3 regions of the Mangrovibacter phragmitis genome follow, and region 1 is predicted to be linked to each of the others. Evidence: predicted binding sites of a transcription regulator. Region 1 holds the regulator's gene; each other region holds the start of a gene.
What was found. The regulator PurR, encoded in region 1, represses purine synthesis genes. The targets are predictions, from matches to a motif close to CANGCAAACGTTTGCNTG.
Positions count from the first base shown of each region.

Region 2: gcvT (glycine cleavage system aminomethyltransferase GcvT) is a predicted target of PurR. The motif match lies at 3,036-3,053, and genes of this name have one in related genera.
Region 3: MPHASIOC01_RS13625 (nucleoside-specific channel-forming protein Tsx) is a predicted target of PurR. The motif match lies at 5,595-5,612, and genes of this name have one in related genera.

Region 1 is NZ_CP134782.1:1,121,267-1,129,132, forward strand. It holds tRNA gene MPHASIOC01_RS05380 (tRNA-Val) at 1-62, opposite strand, end outside; gene mdtK (MdtK family multidrug efflux MATE transporter) at 213-1,586, opposite strand; gene MPHASIOC01_RS05390 (riboflavin synthase subunit alpha) at 1,814-2,470, shown strand; gene cfa (cyclopropane fatty acyl phospholipid synthase) at 2,593-3,741, opposite strand; gene punC (purine nucleoside transporter PunC) at 4,023-5,213, opposite strand; gene punR (DNA-binding transcriptional activator PunR) at 5,321-6,250, shown strand; gene purR (HTH-type transcriptional repressor PurR) at 6,247-7,272, opposite strand; gene MPHASIOC01_RS05415 (YnhF family membrane protein) at 7,565-7,654, shown strand.
Region 2 is NZ_CP134782.1:3,453,561-3,461,426, reverse strand. It holds gene pepP (Xaa-Pro aminopeptidase) at 1-334, shown strand, start outside; gene ubiH (2-octaprenyl-6-methoxyphenyl hydroxylase) at 331-1,509, shown strand; gene ubiI (FAD-dependent 2-octaprenylphenol hydroxylase) at 1,518-2,726, shown strand; gene gcvT (glycine cleavage system aminomethyltransferase GcvT) at 3,132-4,229, shown strand; gene gcvH (glycine cleavage system protein GcvH) at 4,250-4,639, shown strand; gene gcvP (aminomethyl-transferring glycine dehydrogenase) at 4,713-7,589, shown strand; gene MPHASIOC01_RS16635 (SDR family oxidoreductase) at 7,663-7,866, shown strand, end outside.
Region 3 is NZ_CP134782.1:2,815,165-2,823,030, reverse strand. It holds gene tgt (tRNA guanosine(34) transglycosylase Tgt) at 1-1,119, shown strand, start outside; gene yajC (preprotein translocase subunit YajC) at 1,142-1,474, shown strand; gene secD (protein translocase subunit SecD) at 1,502-3,349, shown strand; gene secF (protein translocase subunit SecF) at 3,360-4,331, shown strand; gene MPHASIOC01_RS13625 (nucleoside-specific channel-forming protein Tsx) at 4,606-5,463, opposite strand; gene MPHASIOC01_RS13620 (DUF3251 domain-containing protein) at 5,828-6,397, opposite strand; gene nrdR (transcriptional regulator NrdR) at 6,548-6,997, shown strand; gene ribD (bifunctional diaminohydroxyphosphoribosylaminopyrimidine deaminase/5-amino-6-(5-phosphoribosylamino)uracil reductase RibD) at 7,001-7,866, shown strand, end outside.

The DNA of each region.
Region 1 (7,866 bases):
GACTCGAACCAACGACCCCCACCATGTCAAGGTGGTGCTCTAACCAACTGAGCTATGAACGCATCACAGTGCCTTACAGCGGGACGCATATTAACGGCAGTGCCGTTTGGTGACAAGAGAAAAATAACAATTTTCTTTTGCCATTCACGCAATTGCTGGACAAGTGTGCAGAACGATGCAAAAACAGCCACCAGCACAGGGTGGCTGTTTGATTAGTGAGCTGCCCGGTGCAGAATGCGCTCAGCGGGTTGTTTTTGCAGGAAGCGCATCCGTATCATCATTAATATGGCGGCGGACGTTAACCCCAGGATAAACCCGGTCCAGAAGCCTGCTGGCCCCATCGGTGCAACGATAATATCTGTGAGTGCCAGCAGGTAGCCCGACGGCAGGCCAATAACCCAGTAGGCAATAAAAGTAATGTAGAAGATGGAGCGGGTATCTTTGTAACCACGCAGTATCCCGCTGCCAATAACCTGTATTGAATCCGAAATCTGGTATATTGCAGCCAGCAACATAAGATGTGCCGCCAGTGCCACAACGGCAGGGTTTTCGTTATACAGCGTGGCAATGTGATACCGGAAACTGACGGTAAACACCGCGGTAACAGCTGCCATACAAACACCAAGCAGCAGCCCGGATAATGCGGAAATTTTAGCTGCGGGTGTGGAGCCTTCCCCAAGGCGAAAACCGACCCGAATCGTGACAGCTGCGCCAAGAGACATGGGTAATACAAACATCAGTGAGCTGAAATTCAGGGCAATCTGGTGGCCTGCCACATTAACAATACCCAGAGGCGCAACCAGCAAAGCCACTACGGCAAATAATGTCACTTCGAAGAACAAGGCCAGGGCAATAGGCAGGCCGAGTTGCACCAGGCGCCATATCAATTTCCAGTCCGGGCCGGGAGAAATCTCCACCGCATAAATATCGCGCAGGCTGCGTGCCCGATGCGACCACCATAACATACAACCGAACATCACCCAGAACACCATCGCGGTGGCGACGCCACAGCCCACACCGCCCAGTTCAGGGAAACCGAAATGCCCATAAATGAACAAATAGTTAACCGGAATGTTGACCAGTAGCCCAATAAACCCCATTACCATGCCAGGTTTAGTTTTTGCCAGCCCCTCACACTGGTTACGCACGACCTGGAAAAAGAGGTAGCCAGGAGCCCCCCAGAGTAAGGCGTGCAAATAACCAACTGATTTATCCGCCATCGCCGGATCAATATCTTTCATGGCATGGATGATATAGCCTGCGTTCCACAACACGGCCATTATCAACACGGAAACAATACCCGCCAGCCAGAACCCCTGGCGTACCTGGGTCGCTACCTTGTCACGGCGACCGGAACCATTTAGTTGCGCAACAACCGGCGTCAATGCCAGTAACAGCCCATGTCCAAACAGAATTGCGGGGAACCAGATTGAAGTCCCTATCGCAACGGCTGCCATATCCGTGGCACTGTAGCCCCCGGCCATTACGGTATCCACAAAGCCCATTGCAGTTTGGGCGATTTGCGCAAGAATAACCGGAATAGCCAGTGCTAATAACTGACGCGCTTCTGTTAGATACTTCTGCACGAATACACCTATATCTTTTTGTTTTAGGAAAGAATTACATGCCGCCTCACCTGGCAGCAGGGGGATGAAACTGAGGAAATTGCCAGACTATTGTAGCGGGAGTTTACTATTACGCCAGTGAAAAAAATAGTGCCATTAATGGTTAGCTGGCATGCACCAGGGGCACCTGTTATTGTGCTTCTTATTTTGTAAAATTCAGGCGGGGTGAAACCGCTGCAGGAGAGAATATGTTTACGGGTATTGTGCAGGGAATAGCCACCGTAGTGGCTATTGATGAAAAAGAAAACTTTCGTACACACGTTGTAGAGCTGCCGGACGCTATGCTGCCCGGTCTGGAAGAGGGAGCTTCAGTCGCACATAACGGTTGTTGCCTGACAGTAACGGGAATAGACGCCAATCGCGTCAGTTTTGATTTAATGAAAGAGACACTGCGTATCACCAATCTTGGTGACATTACGCCAGGCTCGCTGGTCAATGTCGAGCGTGCGGCAAAATTCAGTGATGAAATTGGTGGGCATTTAATGTCCGGCCATATTATGACTACCGCTGAAGTGGCGAAAATCATCACCTCTGAAAATAACCGCCAGATTTGGTTTAAAATCCAGGATGCTTCCCTGATGAAGTACATTCTGCATAAAGGCTACATCGGTATTGATGGTATCAGTCTGACAGTCGGCGAAGTGACTGCCACCCGCTTTTGCGTACATTTAATTCCGGAAACATTGCAACGCACTACGCTGGGTACGCGTAAACTGGGGCAACGCGTAAATATTGAAATCGACCCACAGACGCAGGCGATTGTAGATACTGTTGAGCGCGTACTGGCAACCCGGGACGCCAGTGCCGCCAGCCTGAGCCAGGCACTGGCAGAAAAGCAGGGCTGAGTCGGGTATCCTTGCGCAGGTTTAGCGCGCCTGTTGAGCCTTGTACAGGCGAATAACGCCAGGTTCAAATAAAAAAACCACCTGCGGGTTGCGGGTGGTTTTTTTACATCAGGAACCTTTATTCAGCGCGGAACACGAAGGCCATTTTCAATGCCGCGGCTAAAGACAACCTGCCACAATTGAATGTCTCGTGCACGAAATGCACCTGCACAGGCGTTCAGATAATAAGTAAACATCCGCTTAAACCGTTCCGAATAATTATCTGCTATTTCTGGCCAGCACGCCAAAAACCGCTGGTACCATGCCATCAGCGTTTTGTCGTAATCTGAGCCGAAATTGTGCCAGTCTTCCATAACAAAATAAGGCTCGCTGGCCTGAGCGATATGTTTTACTGATGGCAGACAACCGTTGGGGAAAATGTATTTATTTATCCATGGGTCAACATTGTTGTCTGTTTTGTTTGAACCAATGGTATGCAGCAGGAAGATCCCTTCAGGCTTCAGACACCGATTGACAACAGCAAAGTAAGTCTCATAATTTTTGGGGCCGACATGCTCAAACATGCCTACAGAAACAATGCGATCAAACTGCATGGTCAGATCACGGTAGTCTTGCAGCAATATTGTGACATCCAGCCCTTCACAACGCGCCTGTGCAAGTTTTTGCTGTTCAGCTGAAATTGTTACACCGTATACCGACACACCGTAATTTTTTGCTGCAAATGCCGCAAGCCCACCCCAGCCGCAACCAATATCCAGCAAGGTCATTCCCGGCTTGAGCTGCAGTTTTTCGCAGATCATTCTCAGTTTATCCTGTTGTGCAGTTTCCAGGTCAGTGGCTTTTTTCCAGTAGCCACAGGAATATTGCATAAAAGGATCGAGCATTCTGGTGAAGAGGTCATTACCCAGGTCGTAATGCTCTTTACCAACAATCCAGGCTCGTTTACGGTTTTGCAGATTAAACAGGCGGGCGGACAGAATACGCAACGTATCTTTAAAATGATGGGGGAGTTGGTTTTCCAGACCATTTCTGAGCACTTTAGTGAAAAACAGGTCAAGACGGTCGCAATCCCACCAGCCGTCCATATAACTCTCACCTAATCCCAAAGAACCTTGCTGCAATATGCGTTTAAAAAAATCAGGATTTTTTACCTGGATGTCCGCAGGACTATTACCATTTATCGCGACACCCGCATGTGACAGCAATTCACTGACAATGCGGAACCATTCATTATCTTTTATCGCGGTTTCTTCTATACACGATGAACTCATAGTTTCTCCATCACCTGACTGTGAGCAGACACTAAAAAAGCGTAGTCGCTAATTTGACATTGTGAGTTGTCTCACAGCAAAAAAAAACATAAGCCCGGAACCGGACGCGATATAAAAGCAGGTGGTCGCCTGATGACAGGCCATCTGAAAACGGGAGTCGGGGCCCCCGAAAGAAAGAATGCAGGCCCGGTATCCCGAGCCCCATATCAGTATATGCCGCGTAACAATGTGATTCAATAGAAAATTGTTAGCAAGCTAATTACAAAAAAATGACATTATCGCTAACGTGTGGAGCGGACGGGATGAGGGGTTTTGGCAACGGCTATTGCCTGTAACTGGTAGCCTACCCAGGCAGGAACCAGGGTGCTTAACATAATGCTGGTTGTGGCAATCAGCGGTGTGGATACCATCATGGAAACCAGCAGGCTTGCCAGAAAACAAAGCCCCAGTTGCAGCGTGTTTTGTAATGCGGCTGCCCGCCCGGCAGCCTGAGGAAACGGCTGCAGGGCCTGTGCCACGACAACAGGATAAATTGCACCGTTTGCCAGCGCCATCAGGCAGAAGGGTACCAACAGGCTGACCAAAGAAGGCGATGTGGTCAGTGACACACCAAAAACAGTGGCAACACTCACGGTAAATATCCCCAGCATCCAGGGTAACATTTGCCGCCCTTGCCACTTTTTCAGTGCACTACGGCAACCAAAACCGCCCAGCAAAAAAGCCAGTGTTTGTGGTACATAGCTCAGTCCTATTGCCTCAGGCCCGAACCCCATTTGGTGAAGAATAAAGGGGGAACCTGTGAGCCAGGCAAAAAAACTGGCTGAGCAGGCCGCATATATGATGACATTGCCGCAGTACCCTTGATGACGCAACAAAGAGGAGTAAAGGGTGGGTTGAGAATGCGCTGTACGTTGTGGGCGTTGTGCACTGGTGTAATGCCTGAGGGGTAAAATCAGCAAAAGTGTAATGAATAACAGACAGGCGAATATTGCCTGCCAGGTAAAATGGCGCAGTATCCAGCTACCGGCAAGAGGAGCCAGTGCCGGGGAAAGCGCAACCAAAGGCATAATGGTGGCAAAGACGCGATTAGCCTGTTGCCCGGAGAAACGGTCAGTAACCAGTGCCTGCCAGCTTACTGTTGCGCAACATACCCCAACGGCCTGCATAAACCGCAAAACCAGAAATGCTGTTGGTGAAGTGACGAAAAAAATCCCGGCACAACTCAGTGCAAAAATCACCAGCCCGGTCAACAAAACAGGGCGGCGACCAAAATGGTCTGAGAGTGGGCCCCAAATTAACTGGGCCAGAGCGAAACCGGCGAGAAACACACTCAAACTGGCACTGATGGCAGACGGGGGAGCCCCCAGTGAGACCTGAATGGCACTAAACGCTGGCAGGTACATATCGGTTGCCAGAAAGCCCAGCATGCTTAGCCCTGCAAGCCAGGTAATAAAGAGACGGGAGGTACTCATGGTCAATCCTGATATAACAAAATTCGTGGCGTGAGTGTAAAAAGTGCATCCATCTTTGTGAAACGCTAAAATTTGCTTATTCCTTTCAAAATTTTTGCAGGCAGGTTATGTGGTCAGAATATGCACTTGAAGTGGTGGATGCCGTCGCTCGCAATGGCAGTTTTAGCGGCGCTGCCCAGGAGTTACACCGTGTACCTTCGGCAATCAGTTATACAGTGCGACAACTGGAATCCTGGCTGTCGGTCGAACTGTTTGAACGCCGCCATAAAGATGTAGAACTGACTGCCGCTGGCCGGTGTTTTTTACAGGAAGGTCGCAGTGTTATCAAAAAAATGCATGAAACACGCCTGCAGTGCCAGCAGATAGCGAATGGCTGGCGTGGTTCACTGGCTATTGCGGTCGACACCATTGTCCGTCCGGCAAGAACCCGTCAGTTGGTGCAGGATTTTTATCATCAATTCCAGGATGTGGAGTTGCATGTACGGCCGGAAGTGTTCAATGGTGTGTGGGATGCGCTGGCAGATGGGCGGGTCGAACTGGCGATTGGCGCGACACAGGCTGTGCCTGTCGGTGGGCGGTACGGCTTTCGTGATATGGGGAGCATGGCATGGCGTTGTGTGGTCGCTGCATCGCACCCGCTTGCGCAGATGACAGGTTTTATTGGCGATGACGTACTTCGCCAGTGGCCATCTCTGGTTCTGGAAGATACCTCGCGTGAACTGCCTAAAAGGATAACCTGGCAACTCAGTAATCAGCGTCGGATAGTGGTACCCGACTGGCAGTGTGGTTTTGCCTGCCTGAGTGAGGGCATCGGTATCGGCATGGTGCCGGCGCACATGGCACAGCCATTTATTGAACGCGGTGAATGGGTGAGTCTGCGGCTTGAAAATCCTTACCCCGATTCTGCCTGTTGCCTGACATGGCGGCAAAGTGATGCCTCGCCAGCTTTACAGTGGGTGCTGGATTATCTGGGAGATAGCGGCACTCTGAACAGTGAGTGGTTGCGGGAGCCGGGTCAACTCCCGCAGGATGATTAACGGCGATAATCCATGAACGGGCCATCAGCAACAGAACGACGTTCAATAAGGCGGGGATGAACCTCAATAGTCTGGGACTCTTCGCGCTTATTGATAATTCTGTCGAGCAGCATATTAAAAGCCGTCTCGCCGAGAGAATCTTTGGGCTGGTGAACCGTGGTCAGTGCCGGGGTAAAGTAACGCGCGTTGCGCACGTTATCGTAACCAATAATCGAGATATCCTGCGGCACACGCAGCCCCATTTCATCGGCAGCACAGATAGCCCCCATCGCCATTATATCTCCGCCACAAAACACAGCTGTTGGGCGTTGCGGACAGGTAAGGATTTGCTGCATAGCGTTGTAGCCAGACTCGGGTTCGAAATCGCCGTGAACAACCCATGACTCAGGGACATTGATACCGGCTTCGCTCATTGCTTTCATGAAGCCGGAAAGCCGTCCTGAGCCGGTGTTGCGTTCCAGTTGACCTGATATCACGCCAATTTCCCGGTGTCCACGCTCAATTAAATACCGGCCAGCCATGTAACCGCCTTCGAAGGCGTTATCAATGACAGAGTCGGTAAAATCTGCCCGTGCTTCACCCCAGTCCATAACCACCATCGGAATATGGCGGTACTCTTCCAGCATAGACAGCAGTTCCTGGGGATATTCTGAACACATAACCAGCAGGCCATCAACGCGCTTTTGCGCCATCATTGACAGGTAGGCTCGCTGCTTTTCAAAATTATTGTGCGCATTGCCGAGAATCAGTGTGTAGCCTTTGGCAAAACAGCTGTTCTCAACCGCTTCAATAATTTCAGCAAAATAGGGGGCCTCACTGCTCGTGGAAAGCAGACCAATAGATTTTGTGTGGTTCACTTTCAGGCTGCGTGCTACCGCGCTGGGTGAATAGTGCAGTTCTTTAATTGCTGCCCACACCGCATTACGGGTGTCTTCCGCAACAAAACGCGTTTTGTTAATAACGTGTGATACGGTTGTAGTGGAAACGTTTGCGCGTTTCGCGACGTCTTTTATAGTTGCCATTTGATGTCACTCCAGACCATACCCTAAACTCCTGAAATATAATTGGTTAAACGTTTGCCTGGGCTTATCCCTGTAAGCAACGAATTGGGTTGCCAGCATGCCGGGATTGCGACATAAAACGAAAAGGAGGGGATAGTGGCCGGTACGTAATAAGTCAGCGTGCGATTTTGTCTTATATTGAGTAAAAGTGGAAGTGCTAAAGCACATATCAAACTAAATCTTTAAGGATTTTACGGCCAAACTGTGTAAAAATGATCTACACCCACTTTTTACAGGGAATAAGGAATTAATCATGCCAACTGAATTGAGATATTCACTGACTACGACTGTTATTACCTTAGGTCTGATTGTTGCAACGGCGCTGATTGCCATCCTGCATTAAGGCCTGTACTGTTTTTACACAGTTATCGTTGCCCAGGCGGTGGCGTTGTTAGTTTTGTGCCTTACTGACAACTAATACACTATCGCCTGGCTGTTGCGTTTTTCTCCCTTTCTGCCCCGATACTACCTGCAGCACTGATTCTTTACCGTTTAGCAAAACTCTATTATCACTATTGCCACTTTTCAAAACGAAGTGTGACTGACATCATGTTT
Region 2 (7,866 bases), 2.3 Mb from region 1:
TATCTTACAGGGTGATATCGACGCCCTGATAACCCAAAACGCACACCGGCAATTTTTCATGCATGGCCTGAGCCACTGGCTGGGGCTTGATGTCCATGATGTCGGGGAATATGGGCCGGATCGCTCACGCCCGCTGGAACCTGGCATGGTACTGACGGTTGAACCCGGTTTGTATATTGCGCCAGATGCAGATGTACCGGAAATCTACCGGGGCATTGGTATTCGTATCGAAGATGACATTGTGATTACAGCCACCGGGAACGAAAACCTGACTGCCAGTGTAGTGAAATCTGCAGATGATATCGAAGCACTGATGGCGGCATCACACTCATGAGTATTGTGATTGCAGGAGGCGGAATGACCGGTGCGACACTGGCGCTGGCTATCTCCGCCCTTACTCAGGGTAAGTTACCTGTTCATCTCATCGAGGCCCGTTCCCCTGATGCCTGTCAGCACCCGGGGTTTGACGCCCGGGCTATTGCCCTGGCAAAAGGCACTTCCACTCAGTTAGCAAAGCTAGGGGTGTGGCAGGCATTGCAGGACTGCGCTACGCCACTGACACAAGTTCAGGTTAGCGACCGCGGTCATGCCGGGTTTGTGACACTGCAGGCCAAAGATTATGCTATTACTGAGCTGGGCCATGTTGTTGAACTCCATGATGCCGGGGTTCGCCTGTTTCGGCTATTGCGCGATGCCCCTGGTGTGACACTGCATTGCCCGGCACGGGTTGAATCTGTAACACGCAGCACTGACAGCGTTACAGTGACGCTGGATAACCAAACAACCGTTGTGGGCAAAGTGCTGGTGGCTGCTGATGGCACTCTGTCTGCTGTTGGTAAAGCTTGTGGCCTTGCCTGGCAACAAGATGACTACCAACAAGTAGCCGTCATCGCGAATGTAACAACCGCATGTTCACCAGATGGCCGGGCTTTTGAGCGCTTCACCGCCAGTGGGCCACTGGCAATGCTGCCGATGTCTGGTGGGCGCAGTTCACTGGTCTGGTGCCACCCGTTATCACAACAAGCTGAGGTTATGAGCTGGAGTGATGAGCAGTTTTGCACACAGCTTCAGCGCGCCTTTGGCTGGCGGCTGGGGCGTATTTGCCATGCAGGTGAGCGCAGTGCATACCCACTTCGGTTAACTACGGCAGTGGCCGCTACTTCGCACCGTGTAGTGGCAGTGGGTAACGCTGCACAAACCATGCACCCTATTGCCGGGCAGGGTTTTAATCTTGGCATACGCGATGTGATGTCGCTGGCTGAGGAATTCGCCAGCGCGTTTAATCAGCAGCAGGATCCGGGCTCATGTGCGGTACTGGCACGCTATAATGCGCGCCGTACTCCTGACCGGGAGGCGACAATTGGCGTCACTGATGGCCTGGTTCACTTGTTTGCCAACCCATGGGGGCCGCTGGTTGTTGGGCGCAACATAGGTTTAATGGCGATGGATATCCTGGCGCCAGTGCGTGAAGCGCTGGCAAAACGCACCCTGGGCTGGGTGATTCGGTAAGGAGCATTATGGTTCAGAGTGTGGATGTCGCCATTATTGGCGGTGGAATGGTTGGGCTGGCCGTAGCCTGCGGTCTGCAGGGTAGTGGGCTGCGGGTTGCTGTCGTGGAAAATCAGCCATGCCAGCCAGTTGATGCGTCTGCGCCTCCGGCGCTGCGCGTTTCGGCAATCAATGCGGCCAGTGAAAAATTACTGCGCCGTCTCGGAGCCTGGGAGCGAATGGCGCCACAACGTACCAGTGAATGGCATGGTATGGAAGTGTGGGAAAAAGACAGCTTTGGGCGCATAGCTTTTGATGATCGCACTGCGGGTGAGCATGCGCTGGGTTATATCATTGAGAATAGCGTGATAAACCAGGCATTGTGGCAACAGGCTGAGCAGTCGGCAGATGTCTCATTTTATGCCCCGGCTGAAGTGAATTCAGTTGCCTGGGGTGAAAATGAGGCATTTATTACGCTCAAAGATGGCGAGATGCTCACTGCCCGGCTGGTTGTCGGTGCTGATGGCGCACGCTCATGGTTGCGTAGCCAGGCGAATATACCGCTCACCTTTTGGGATTATCGGCACCATGCCCTGGTCGCCACTATTCGCACTCAGGAGCCACATCAGGCTGTTGCTCGCCAGGTATTTCATGGCGATGGCATTCTGGCTTTTCTGCCACTTAACGATCCTCACTTGTGTTCTATTGTCTGGTCATTGCCGCCCGATAAAGCCCGTGAAATGCAGGAGGCGGTCCCTGAAGTGTTTAACCGCGAACTGAGCATTGCATTTGATTTGCGCCTGGGTCGCTGTGAGTTGAGCAGTGACCGCCAGTGTTTCCCTCTTACCGGGCGTTATGCGCGGCAGTTTGCCGCTCACCGGCTGGCTTTGGTAGGCGATGCAGCACACACCATTCACCCGCTGGCGGGGCAGGGCGTGAACCTGGGCTTTATGGATGCAGCTGAGTTGGTGGGGGAATTACGGCGTTTGCACCAGCAAGGAAAAGATATCGGTCAGTACCTGTATCTGAAACGCTATGAAAGGCAGCGTAAATACAATGCCGCATTGATGCTGGCTGGCATGCAATCCTTCCGTGAATTGTTCGCAGGTACTAACCCGGCACTGAAACTGGTGCGTGATGTTGGCCTGAAACTCGCCGACACATTACCCGGCGTTAAACCCCGCATTATTCGCCAGGCAATGGGGCTTAATAATTTACCCCAATGGTTGCGTGATTGATCATCAGCGCCGTGTTTACGGTTGGTAAACCGGCGCGCCTTTCATTTGAAATATTCTAATTTCACTCCTTTTTTCAGATTAGTTTTATTTATCTGAATTTTTTCCTGAATTTCGCGTTTTCCTGAGTATTTGGAGATTAATATCATTTAAATCGGAAACCGGTACGCAAAAGCTGGAGAAAATTTTATGTTTTTGTGGTTAATCCAGTTTAATTAACTGGTAGTTGTGTTGTTAAAAATACTCATAAGATAAAGTGATGACCCATTTTACCTTATGGTTAAGCAGGCTTTTCAGTGGTAAGTTCAGGCAAAAGATAACGTTTGCGTCGGGGCAAGTCAGGGTATTGTTTTCCCCAGGCCAGACGTGAGCGTTCCGCAATTGCGGGCTATTACTGAAGAGGACAACATGACTCAGCAAACTCCGTTGTTTGAGCAGCATAAACAGTGCGGCGCGCGCATGGTGGATTTCCATGGCTGGATGATGCCACTGCATTATGGCTCGCAAATTGATGAACACCACGCCGTGCGCACGGATGCCGGGATGTTTGATGTGTCGCATATGACGATTGTCGATCTTCATGGCGAACGCACCCGTGAATTCTTGCGCTATTTGCTGGCAAATGATGTCGCGAAGCTAACCCAGCCAGGCAAAGCACTGTATACCGGGATGCTTAACGCCTCAGCGGGTGTCATCGACGATCTGATTGTCTATTTTCTCTCCGACTCCTGGTTCCGCCTGGTCGTCAACTCTGCAACCCGTGAAAAAGATCTTGCCTGGATCAATCAACAGGCAGCCTCTTATAGCATTGATATCAGCGTGCGCGATGACTTGTCATTGATTGCCGTACAGGGCCCGAATGCACAGCAGAAAGCGGCAACGTTGTTTACTGCACAGCAGCAACAGGCTGTTGCAGGTATGAAACCTTTCTTCGGCGTACAATCCGGGGATTTTTTCATTGCAACAACCGGTTATACCGGTGAAGCCGGGTACGAGATTGCACTGCCGGCAGAGCAGGCCGCAGATTTTTGGGAACAACTGGTTAAGGCCGGGGTGAAACCTTGTGGCCTGGGGGCCCGGGATACCCTGCGCCTTGAAGCCGGAATGAATTTATATGGCCAGGAGATGGACGAAAGCGTGTCTCCCCTGGCTGCAAATATGGGCTGGACTATTGCATGGCAACCTGAAGATCGCGACTTTATTGGGCGCGATGCTCTTGAAGCTCAACGCCTGCATGGTACCGAGCAACTGGTGGGCCTGGTGATGACCGAAAAAGGTGTACTGCGTGGTGGTTTACCTGTTCGTTTCACCGACACTGAAGGCACAGCACGCGAAGGTGTTATCACCAGTGGCTCTTTTTCTCCAACCTTAGGCTACAGTATTGCGCTGGCACGCGTACCGGCAGGTATTGGCAGCACAGCGGTTGTGCAGATCCGTAACCGGGAAATGCCGGTGCATGTGACTAAACCGATTTTTGTTCGCGCCGGTAAACCGGTGGCTCAGTAAATTTTTATCAGGAGAGAATTATGAGCAATGTGCCTAATGAGCTGAAATACACCAAAGAGCATGAGTGGCTGCGTAAAGAAGAAGATGGTACTTACACTGTAGGTATTACCGAGCATGCGCAAGAGCTGCTGGGCGATATGGTGTTTGTCGATCTGCCGGAAGTGGGAGCCACTGTCAGCGCTGGTGATGACTGTGCCGTTGCTGAATCTGTTAAAGCGGCTTCAGACATCTATGCGCCAGTAAGTGGTGAGATTGTCGCTGTTAACGAAGAGCTGAATGACAGCCCGGAACAGGTCAACAGCGAGCCTTATGGCAATGGCTGGATTTTCAAAATTAAAGCCAGCGATACCTCTGAGATTGATGCGCTGCTGGATGCAGAAGCCTATGAGGCACTGCTGGAAGACGAGTAAAACCCGGGGGCTGGTAACTGCCAGCCCTGTAGCTATCTACTTATCGTAAGTTTCGTTTCAGGAAATACCGCCCATGACCCAGACCTTAAGCCAACTGGAAAACAATGAAGCGTTTATCGGTCGCCATATTGGCCCGTCGCCTGATCAACAGCAGGCCATGCTCGCTGTAGTTGGTGCCGATTCACTGGATGCGCTGACCGGGCAAATTGTGCCCAAAGATATTCAACTGGCACAACCACCTTATATTGGTGAAGCGGCTACCGAAGCGCAGGCGCTGGCTGAATTAAAAACAATTGCCAGCCGTAACAAGCGTTTCCGTTCGTTTATAGGTATGGGGTATACGGCGGTTCATACGCCACCCGTTATTTTGCGTAACATGTTGGAAAACCCTGGCTGGTACACGGCTTATACCCCGTATCAGCCTGAGGTTTCTCAAGGGCGCCTGGAAGCTTTGCTGAATTTCCAGCAGGTGACACTCGACCTCACCGGTATGGACATGGCCTCCGCTTCTTTGCTGGATGAAGCGACTGCGGCTGCAGAAGCTATGGCGATGGCAAAACGCGTCAGTAAGCTCAAGAACGCCAACCGCTTTTTTGTCGCCAATGACGTCCATCCGCAAACGCTGGATGTTGTCCGTACCCGCGCAGAAACCTTTGGTTTTGAGGTTGTAGTGGATGACGCTGATAAAGTGCTGGAACTCCCGGATATCTTTGGTGTGTTGCTGCAGCAGGTAGGAACCACTGGTGAAGTGCATAACTACAGCGACTTAATCGCGCAACTGAAGCAGCGTAATATCGTGGTGAGTGTTGCGGCAGATATTATGGCGCTGGTGATGCTGACAGCACCCGGTAAGCAAGGTGCTGATATCGTTTTCGGTTCCGCACAGCGTTTTGGCGTGCCGATGGGTTACGGTGGCCCACATGCTGCATTCTTCGCAGCGCGTGACGCGCATAAGCGTGCGATGCCAGGGCGGCTTATTGGTGTATCCCGCGATGCAGCTGGTAACATTGCATTGCGTATGGCGATGCAAACCCGCGAACAACATATTCGCCGTGAAAAGGCGAACTCCAATATTTGTACGTCACAGGTTTTACTGGCCAATATCGCCAGCCTGTATGCTGTATGGCACGGCCCGGTTGGGCTGAAACGTATTGCCGGGCGTATTCACCGCTTTACCGATATTCTGGCCTGTGGCCTGAAGCAAAAAGGGGTTTCACTACGTCATCAGCACTGGTTTGACACACTGTGTGTGGAAGTGAGTGATAAAGGCAGTGTGCTGGCGCGTGCTCAGGAACAAGGTATCAACCTGCGTAGCGATATTCATAATGCAGTGGGGATTACTCTGGATGAAACCACTACCCGGGAAGATGTTCTCAGCCTGTTTAGCGTGTTGTTGGGCGACGATCATGGTCTGGATATTGCCCCACTGGATAAAGAAACCGCACTGGACAGCCGCTCACTACCGGCAGAAATGCTGCGTAACGATGCCATACTGACGCATCCGGTTTTCAACCGTTATCACAGTGAAACTGAGATGATGCGCTATATGCACAGCCTGGAGCGCAAAGACCTGGCACTGAATCAGGCCATGATCCCACTGGGCTCCTGCACCATGAAGCTCAATGCTGCGGCTGAAATGATCCCCATTACCTGGCCTGAATTTGCCGAACTGCACCCATTCTGCCCGGTGGATCAGGCTGAAGGTTATCATTACATGATTAACCAACTGTCTGAGTGGCTGGTGAAACTGACCGGATATGATGCCCTGTGTATGCAGCCTAACTCGGGTGCCCAGGGGGAATATGCCGGCCTGCTGGCGATTCGCCGTTATCACGAAAGCTGCAACCAGGGGCAGCGCGATATCTGCCTTATCCCCAGTTCAGCTCACGGTACCAACCCGGCATCAGCACAAATGGCGGGCATGCAGGTGGTCGTGGTGGCCTGTGATAAGCAAGGCAATATCGACCTCGATGATTTGCGTGCCAAAGCAGAGGCAGCTGGTGACAAACTCTCCTGCATCATGGTGACATACCCGTCCACCCATGGCGTGTATGAAGAAACTATTCGCTCTGTGTGTGACATTGTGCACCAGGCGGGTGGCCAGGTTTACCTGGATGGCGCGAATATGAATGCTCAGGTTGGCATTACATCACCCGGTTTTATTGGCTCGGATGTATCACATCTCAACCTGCACAAAACCTTCTGTATTCCTCACGGCGGTGGCGGCCCGGGAATGGGGCCGATTGGTGTTAAAGCACACCTGGCTCCGTTTGTTCCAGGCCACAGCGTGGTGCAAATTGAAGAAATGCTGACCCAGCAGGGCGCGGTGTCTGCCGCACCATTTGGCAGTGCTTCCATTCTGCCTATTAGCTGGATGTACATACGCATGATGGGTTCACAAGGCCTGAAGCAGGCCAGTCAGACGGCAATTCTGAATGCCAACTATATTGCCACACGCCTTAAAGATGCCTATCCGGTGCTGTATACCGGCCAGGATGGCCGTGTGGCACACGAATGTATTCTGGATATCCGCCCGCTGAAAGAGCAAACCGGTATCAGTGAACTGGATATCGCGAAACGCCTGATTGATTATGGGTTCCATGCTCCAACCATGTCTTTCCCGGTAGCCGGTACGCTGATGGTGGAACCGACGGAATCGGAAAGCAAAGTTGAACTGGATCGCTTTATTGATGCCATGCTGGCTATCCGCGGTGAAATTGCCAAAGTTGGTGCGGGTGAATGGGCCCTGGATGATAACCCACTGGTGAATGCACCGCACACACAGCAAGAACTGGCTCAGGCTGAGTGGCCGCACAGCTATACCCGTGAACTTGCTGCGTTCCCGGCGGGTTACGGCAATAAATACTGGCCGACGGTTAAACGCCTGGACGATGTTTACGGTGACCGCAACCTGTTCTGCTCCTGTGTCCCGATGAGCGAATACGACTAGTCAAATTTTGTTTTTTGTTAATTTTATGTTAAGGGTGCTTCGGCACCCTTTTTATTTTGGAGTAAAGCAAAGGATGAAAATAGCACTGGTGACAGGCGCCAGCCGTGGAATCGGGCGGGCAACGGCACAATTATTAGCGCAAAGCGGCTATGCTGTGGTGGTTCACTACCGCGAAAACCAGCAAGCGGCAGATGAAGTGGTTACCGATATTGTTCAGCATGGTGGGCAGGCATGGGCGTATCCGGCTGATATGTCACAAGAAACGGACATCGTAAAT
Region 3 (7,866 bases), 1.7 Mb from region 1:
GAATTAAAAAATACCGATGGCCGTGCCCGCCGCGGTAAATTGGTGTTCGAACGTGGGGTAGTGGAAACCCCCGCATTTATGCCTGTTGGCACTTATGGCACCGTAAAAGGTATGACTCCGGAAGAAGTTGAGGCCACGGGTGCGCAAATTATTTTGGGCAATACCTTTCACCTGTGGCTGCGTCCAGGCCAGGAAATTATGAAACTGCATGGTGATTTGCACGATTTTATGCAGTGGAAAGGCCCGATCCTGACGGATTCCGGTGGTTTCCAGGTATTTAGCCTCGGCGACATTCGTAAGATAACTGAAGACGGTGTGCATTTCCGTAACCCGATCAACGGCGATCCTATTTTCCTCGATCCTGAAAAATCGATGGAAATTCAGTATGATCTCGGTTCTGATATTGTGATGATCTTTGATGAATGTACGCCTTACCCGGCCGACTGGGATTATGCGAAACGTTCCATGGAAATGTCACTGCGCTGGGCGAAGCGTAGCCGTGACCGTTTTGATTCCCTCGGGAATAAAAACGCGTTATTTGGCATCATTCAGGGCAGTGTTTACGAAGATTTACGAGATATCTCCGTTAAAGGACTGGTAGATATAGGTTTTGATGGCTACGCTGTCGGCGGTTTGGCTGTGGGGGAGCCAAAAGCAGATATGCACCGTATCCTGGAACATGTTTGCCCACAAATTCCTGCGGATAAACCTCGCTACCTGATGGGTGTCGGGAAACCGGAAGATTTGGTGGAAGGCGTTCGTCGCGGTATTGATATGTTCGACTGTGTCATGCCTACACGTAATGCACGTAACGGTCACCTGTTTGTGACTAATGGTGTGGTGAAAATCCGTAACGCGAAGTACAAGAGTGATACTGGCCCGTTAGATGAAGAGTGTGATTGCTACACCTGTCGCAATTATTCACGCGCGTACTTGCATCATCTTGACCGTTGCAACGAAATACTGGGTGCTCGTCTCAATACCATTCATAACCTGCGGTACTATCAGCGTTTAATGGCTGGTTTACGGCAGGCTATCGAAGAGGGTAAATTAGAGCACTTCGTTGTGGATTTTTACCAACGTCAGGGTAAGCCCGTTCCACCTTTGAATGTTGATTAATTAAATAAATGAGGGATTTTTAATGAGCTTTTTTATTTCTGATGCGGTAGCGGCAACTGGTGCGCCTGCTCAGGGCAGCCCGATGTCACTGATTCTGATGCTGGTGGTATTCGGCCTGATTTTCTATTTCATGATTCTGCGCCCACAGCAAAAACGTACTAAAGACCATAAAAAACTGATGGACTCTATCGCGAAAGGCGATGAAGTGCTGACTAATGGCGGGCTGGTAGGTCGTGTTAACAAAGTAGGCGAAAATGGCTATATTTCCATTGCGCTGAACGATACCACTGAAGTCGTTATCAAACGTGACTTTGTCGCAGCTGTCCTGCCGAAAGGCACTATGAAGGCGCTGTAATCTTCTGTTTTCCCAAAGGGAACTGCCGTGTTAAACCGTTATCCTTTGTGGAAGTATATTATGCTGGTCGTCGTACTTATCGTCGGCCTGCTGTATGCGCTTCCCAACCTTTATGGCGAGGATCCGGCTGTTCAGATCACTGGTGCGCGCGGTGCCGCCGCCAGTGAGAAAACGCTGGACCAGGTCCTGTCTGAATTTAAAAAAGATAATATCACCGCGAAATCTGTGGCGTTGGAAAAAGGCGCAATTCTTGCCCGCTTTGATTCAACAGATACTCAGTTACGCGCCAGGGAAGCACTGGTAAGTGCATTAGGCGATCAATATGTTGTTGCGCTGAACCTTGCGCCAGCCACACCGCGCTGGTTGTCTGCTATTTCTGCGGAGCCGATGAAACTCGGTCTTGATTTACGTGGTGGTGTGCACTTCCTGATGGAAGTGGATATGGATACTGCGTTGAGCAAACTGCAGGAACAGAATATTGATACACTGCGTAGTGATCTGCGTACCAAAAATATTCCTTACTCCAGTGTACGCAAAACTGATAACTACGGGCTCAGTATTACCTTCCCGAATTCATCTGCACGCGATGAAGCCATCTCTTATCTCTCTCCGCGCCACCGTGATCTGGTGATTTCCAGCCAGGGCGACAACGGGTTACGTGCAGTAATGAGCGATGACCGTCTGCGTGAAGCCCGGGAATATGCTGTGCAGCAGAACATCAATATTCTGCGTAACCGTGTAAACCAGCTGGGTGTTGCAGAGCCGTTGGTTCAACGCCAGGGTTCAGACCGCATTGTGGTTGAGTTACCCGGGATTCAGGATACCGCGCGTGCGAAAGAAATTCTGGGTGCGACAGCAACGCTGGAATTCCGTCTGGTGAATACCAGTGTGGATCCGGCAGCGGTGGCTGCCGGGCGTATACCGGGTGATTCTGAAGTGAAATACACCCGTGATGGTCAGCCAATTGTGCTGTACAAACGCGTCATTCTCACTGGTGACCATATCACTGATTCCACGTCGAGCATGGACGAATACAACCAACCGCAGGTGAATATTTCACTGGATAGCGCGGGCGGGAGCATTATGTCTAATTTCACAAAAGATAACATTGGACGCCCTATGGCGACGCTGTTTGTGGAATATAAAGACAGTGGTAAGAAAGATGCACATGGTCGCGCCATTCTGGTGAAACAGGAAGAAGTTATCAACGTGGCGAACATTCAGTCACGCCTGGGCAACAGTTTCCGTATTACCGGGATTAGCAACCCGACCGAAGCCCGTCAGCTTTCACTGCTGTTGCGTGCAGGTGCGCTGATTGCGCCAATCCAGATTGTCGAAGAAAGAACCATTGGGCCAACCCTTGGGATGCAAAACATCCAACAGGGTCTGGAAGCATGCCTGGCAGGTTTGGCAATTTCCATCATCTTTATGATCTTCTTCTACAAGAAATTTGGCCTGATTGCGACGTCTGCACTGCTGGCTAACCTGGTGTTGGTTGTCGGGATTATGTCCTTGTTGCCTGGCGCAACACTGACAATGCCTGGTATTGCGGGGATAGTGTTAACCCTTGCGGTGGCCGTTGATGCGAACGTGCTGATTAACGAGCGTATCAAAGAAGAAATGAGTAACGGCCGTACAATACAACAGTCCATTGATGAAGGTTACAGAGGGGCGTTCAGCTCGATTTTCGATGCGAACATTACCACCCTTATCAAGGTCATTATCCTGTACGCTGTGGGCACCGGGGCAATCAAGGGCTTTGCAATTACCACCGGTATTGGTGTGGCAACGTCAATGTTTACCGCAATTGTCGGTACCCGCGCCATCGTGAACCTGCTGTATGGCGGCAAACGCGTCAAAAAGCTGTCTATCTGAGGAGTGCGTTGTGGCACAGGAATATACTGTTGAACAATTGAACCACGGCCGTAAAGTCTGGGACTTTATGCGCTGGGATTACCTGGCCTTCGGCATCTCTGGTTTGCTGCTGGTTATTTCCCTGGTTGTAATGGGGGTTCGTGGGTTTAACTGGGGGCTGGATTTCACCGGTGGTACGGTGATTGAAATTAACCTCGAAAAACCTGCCGATATGGATCTGATGCGCTCTGCATTGCAAAAAGCGGGGTTCGTTGACCCGCTATTGCAAAACTTTGGTAGCAGCCGAGACATCATGGTTCGTATGCCGCCAGTGCATAATGCTAATGGCAGCCAGGAACTGGGTAATAAAGTGGTTAGTGTAATTAATGAAACCACTCACCAACAGGCAACGGTAAAACGTATTGAGTTTGTTGGCCCAAGCGTAGGTGCTGATTTGGCGCAGAAAGGTGGTATGGCGTTGTTTGCTGCGCTTATCTGTATCCTTATCTACGTGGGTTTCCGTTTTGAATGGCGTCTGGCAGCTGGGGTTGTTCTGGCGCTGGCGCACGACGTGATTATCACCATGGGGGTTCTGTCTCTGTTTCATATTGAGATAGACCTGACTATTGTGGCCTCGTTGATGTCGGTTATCGGTTATTCACTGAACGATAGCATCGTGGTTTCTGACCGTATTCGTGAAAACTTCCGCAAGATCCGCCGCGGTACACCTTACGAAATTTTTAACGTGTCATTGACCCAGACGCTGCACCGTACTTTGATTACGTCCGGTACCACTTTGATGGTTATTTTGATGCTGTATCTCTTTGGCGGCCCGGTGCTGAAAGGCTTCTCGCTGACCATGTTGATTGGTGTCACCATCGGTACGGCATCATCAATCTATGTGGCTTCTGCGCTGGCCCTGAAACTGGGCATGCGTCGTGAGCATATGCTGCAACAGAAAGTTGAGAAAGAAGGGGCGGATCAACCGCGCATTCTGCCTTAATTCTGTTTTGTTGTTGGCTGATAAAAACCACGGTGGTTAAACACCGTGGTTTTTTTTGCCTGTTACACAGGGGGTTACAAGGGGAGTAAGCAACAACAGATACCTGATGAGCACAGGCAATGTAGAAAACACTCTTCATCAGCAGGCTGTTGGTAAACAGCAGAACAGGTAAAGAAAATAAGGGGGGAGCGTGAATGGAAGTTAAAACGCCAGAGGAAAATCTCACCCCATACCAGCCAGGCTGGCATGGGGTGAGGGGAATCACATTCTGTTATCAGAAGTTATAACCCACTACCAGGTAATAACCCCAGCCAGTTGATTTCACATTGAAATCACCTTTACCGAAGTTCAAACCTGCACCATCCTCCCATTGACCGCCATTATGGAAATAACGGGCAACAACAGAGTAATGCCAGTGGTCATAGTTCAGCGCCAAAATGTGGCTGGAAGCAATTGAGTTGCTGGTGCGGTTCGGTTGATCGCCTAAATCGGAACCCCAGTCAAAGTTGGTGAAACCGATATAAGTCAACTTACCACCCCACAGGTCAGTAATCGGAACAAAGTATTTCACTTTGAAGCGATAACCATCCCATTCGTTCTCATTCGCTGCCAGATAGTTCTGCCATTGGTATTTGGCATAAATATTCAGAGACAGTCCCATTGGCAGGCCGGTATCGATATCGGTACCTAAACCCATATACCAGGTGCTCTGACGACCAGATTTATTCCGGCCCATATCGTAGATGTAGTTATTGGCAAAATACCACTCTTTGAACGGCCCAAAACTCAGGTCTGTTCCGGTCAGCTTATCAATGGAAAAGCGTGGTTCGATTTCCATAAACAGCGGGGAGCCGTGGTTCCAGATACCCGTAGAAGTAGAGTTGCCGCCAAAGAAGCGGGGTAAATCCACATAACCATAGAAATCAAAAAAGTCTTTTTTGGCAAAAGCTTCGTATTCCAGGTATGTGTCATTACGGAGTTGTGGTCCAAAGCGTGTGTGGTAACTGCCCACCACGTTAACACTCTGATGCCACCAGTCTGAGAGGTATTCACCACTGTTGTCTGCAGCCTGTGCAGATACAGTGTAAGAAAGTGCGACAGCTGCGCCTGCCGCTAAAAGTGTTTTTTTCATGTAGTAGTCACTGTTTTAGATGTCGCAAATGCATGAGAAGGCAGTTGCTATTGCCAGATATATTGGTTTTTAGCACGTCACAATTCTTATTCTGCCTCACAAATATATGTTCAGTTAATATAACTTGCATAAGCGAAATCGATTGCGTTCACGTTTGTGCCAATAAAACAGCGAAATTCTATCTGGTTTAATTTTACAGTCCAATACAAAATACTTTTTGCTGAAGCATTTTTGCAATCAGCTTAAATGTTTGCGTAAAAAATGTGATTTAAATCTCATTTTTAGTTCGGGGGAGAACTGACCCCAGGAGAAGTTGCAGCCAGCTGGATAACCGGCGTCGTGGCTGCAGATAAGTAACAGTGGTTTATTGTGCTGTGCCAGGTGTGACTTTACTGGCATCAGATGGCACCAGCCCATGAATACGGATAAAGCCTGCATCGCTGAGTTGGGTATCCGGCAGGTGAATGGCGAGATCAATGTCAACCGGTCCTGACGGTGCGGCAGGTGACTGAAATTGCAGTGAGTGGGTATTCACTTGCTGGTAATGTTCAAATGTGCCAGAGAGTTTTCCCCATACAAGGTTACCGTTAAATGCCGGTACACCTTTATCACCGTCCCGGTGGACATGAATATAAACAGTCACTCCATTTCCTGTTGGTTCAGTACGGGTAAGCGTGAAGGTTAATAACCCCAACTGGCTGGTAAGCCGTACCGGTGTGTTTGCTCCAGGAATTAACCAGGCGCCTTCAGTTGAACGGGCATTCAGTGCGTTCTGCCAGGCGACATCCCGGGTTTCTGTCTGTAGTGTGCGCATTTCGTGGCTCAGGGTTTGTACGTCCTGATGCACACTGGTTACTTCGGCCTGTGGTGTGCAACCACTTACTATCAATGTGGTGAACAACATAAATAGCCCTGACTGGTAACAGGTTTTCATAGAAAAATGATCCATAATTACGGGATTATGTTCAGAGTAGCGTGCGTGTAATGAAAGGCATAGCGCCTTTATCTCAAATCATCCGGGTTTGTCGTCTGAAAACTCCAGGGTAAACTATGCAACTATTGCAACAATCAATCAGGAAGCCTTATGCATTGCCCATTTTGTTCTGCAGTGGATACTAAAGTTATCGACTCACGCCTGGTGAGTGAAGGCTCATCTGTTCGGCGTCGGCGGCAGTGTCTGGTATGCAATGAACGCTTCACCACCTTTGAGGTGGCAGAGCTGGTTATGCCGCGCGTAGTGAAAAGTGACAATGTGCGTGAGCCCTTCAACGAAGATAAGTTGCGCAGCGGTATGCAAAAAGCGCTGGAAAAACGCCCGGTGAGCTCTGACGACATTGAAATGGCGCTGAATCATATTAAGTCACAACTCCGGGCTACAGGGGAGCGTGAAGTCCCAAGTAAAATGATTGGTAACCTGGTAATGGAGCAGTTACGTAAGCTTGATAAAGTCGCTTATATTCGTTTTGCTTCTGTCTACCGTAGCTTTGAAGATATTCGCGAATTTGGCGAAGAGATTGCCCGTTTACAGGATTAAATAATGCACGATGAAGGCTACATGGCCAGAGCGTTAGAGCTGGCGCGCCGTGGTCGTTTTACCACTCATCCTAACCCTAATGTTGGCTGTGTGCTTGTGCGTGATGGTGAAATCGTCGGTGAAGGTTTTCACTACCGTGCGGGTGAACCTCATGCCGAAGTGCATGCATTGCGTATGGCAGGCGATAAAGCTCGTGGTGCGACAGCCTATGTAACCCTTGAACCATGTAGCCATTACGGGCGAACTCCGCCTTGTTGTGAAGCCCTGGTTGCTGCCGGTGTCAGCCGGGTGGTGACGGCGATGCAGGATCCAAACCCGCAAGTTGCCGGGCGCGGGCTGTATCATTTGCAGCAGGCTGGTGTGGATGTCAGCCATGGGCTAATGAATAGCGAAGCAGAAAGCCTTAACCGGGGTTTTTTAAAACGTATGCGTACCGGTTTTCCCTGGATACAGGTGAAACTGGGGGCTTCGCTGGACGGGCGCACAGCGATGTCCAGCGGCGAAAGCCAGTGGATTACTTCACCGCAATCACGCCGCGATGTGCAGCGTTTGCGTGCGCAGAGTGCCGCAATTCTTTCCAGCAGTGCGACTGTTCTGGCCGATGATCCTTCACTGACTGTACGCTGGCAGGAGCTCGACGCTGATACACAACAATATTATCCCCAGTCAGCTTTACGCCAGCCCGTCCGGGTTATCATCGACAGTCATAACCGCGTGACGCCGGCTCACCGGCTTATCAGCCAGCCAGGGCAAACCTGGCTTGCCAGAACAATAGCAGATACACAGCTATGGCCGGAGGCTGTGGAACAGTTAGTGCTACCCGAACATAACGGGCATCTGGATTTAGTGGCGTTGATGATGCAACTGGG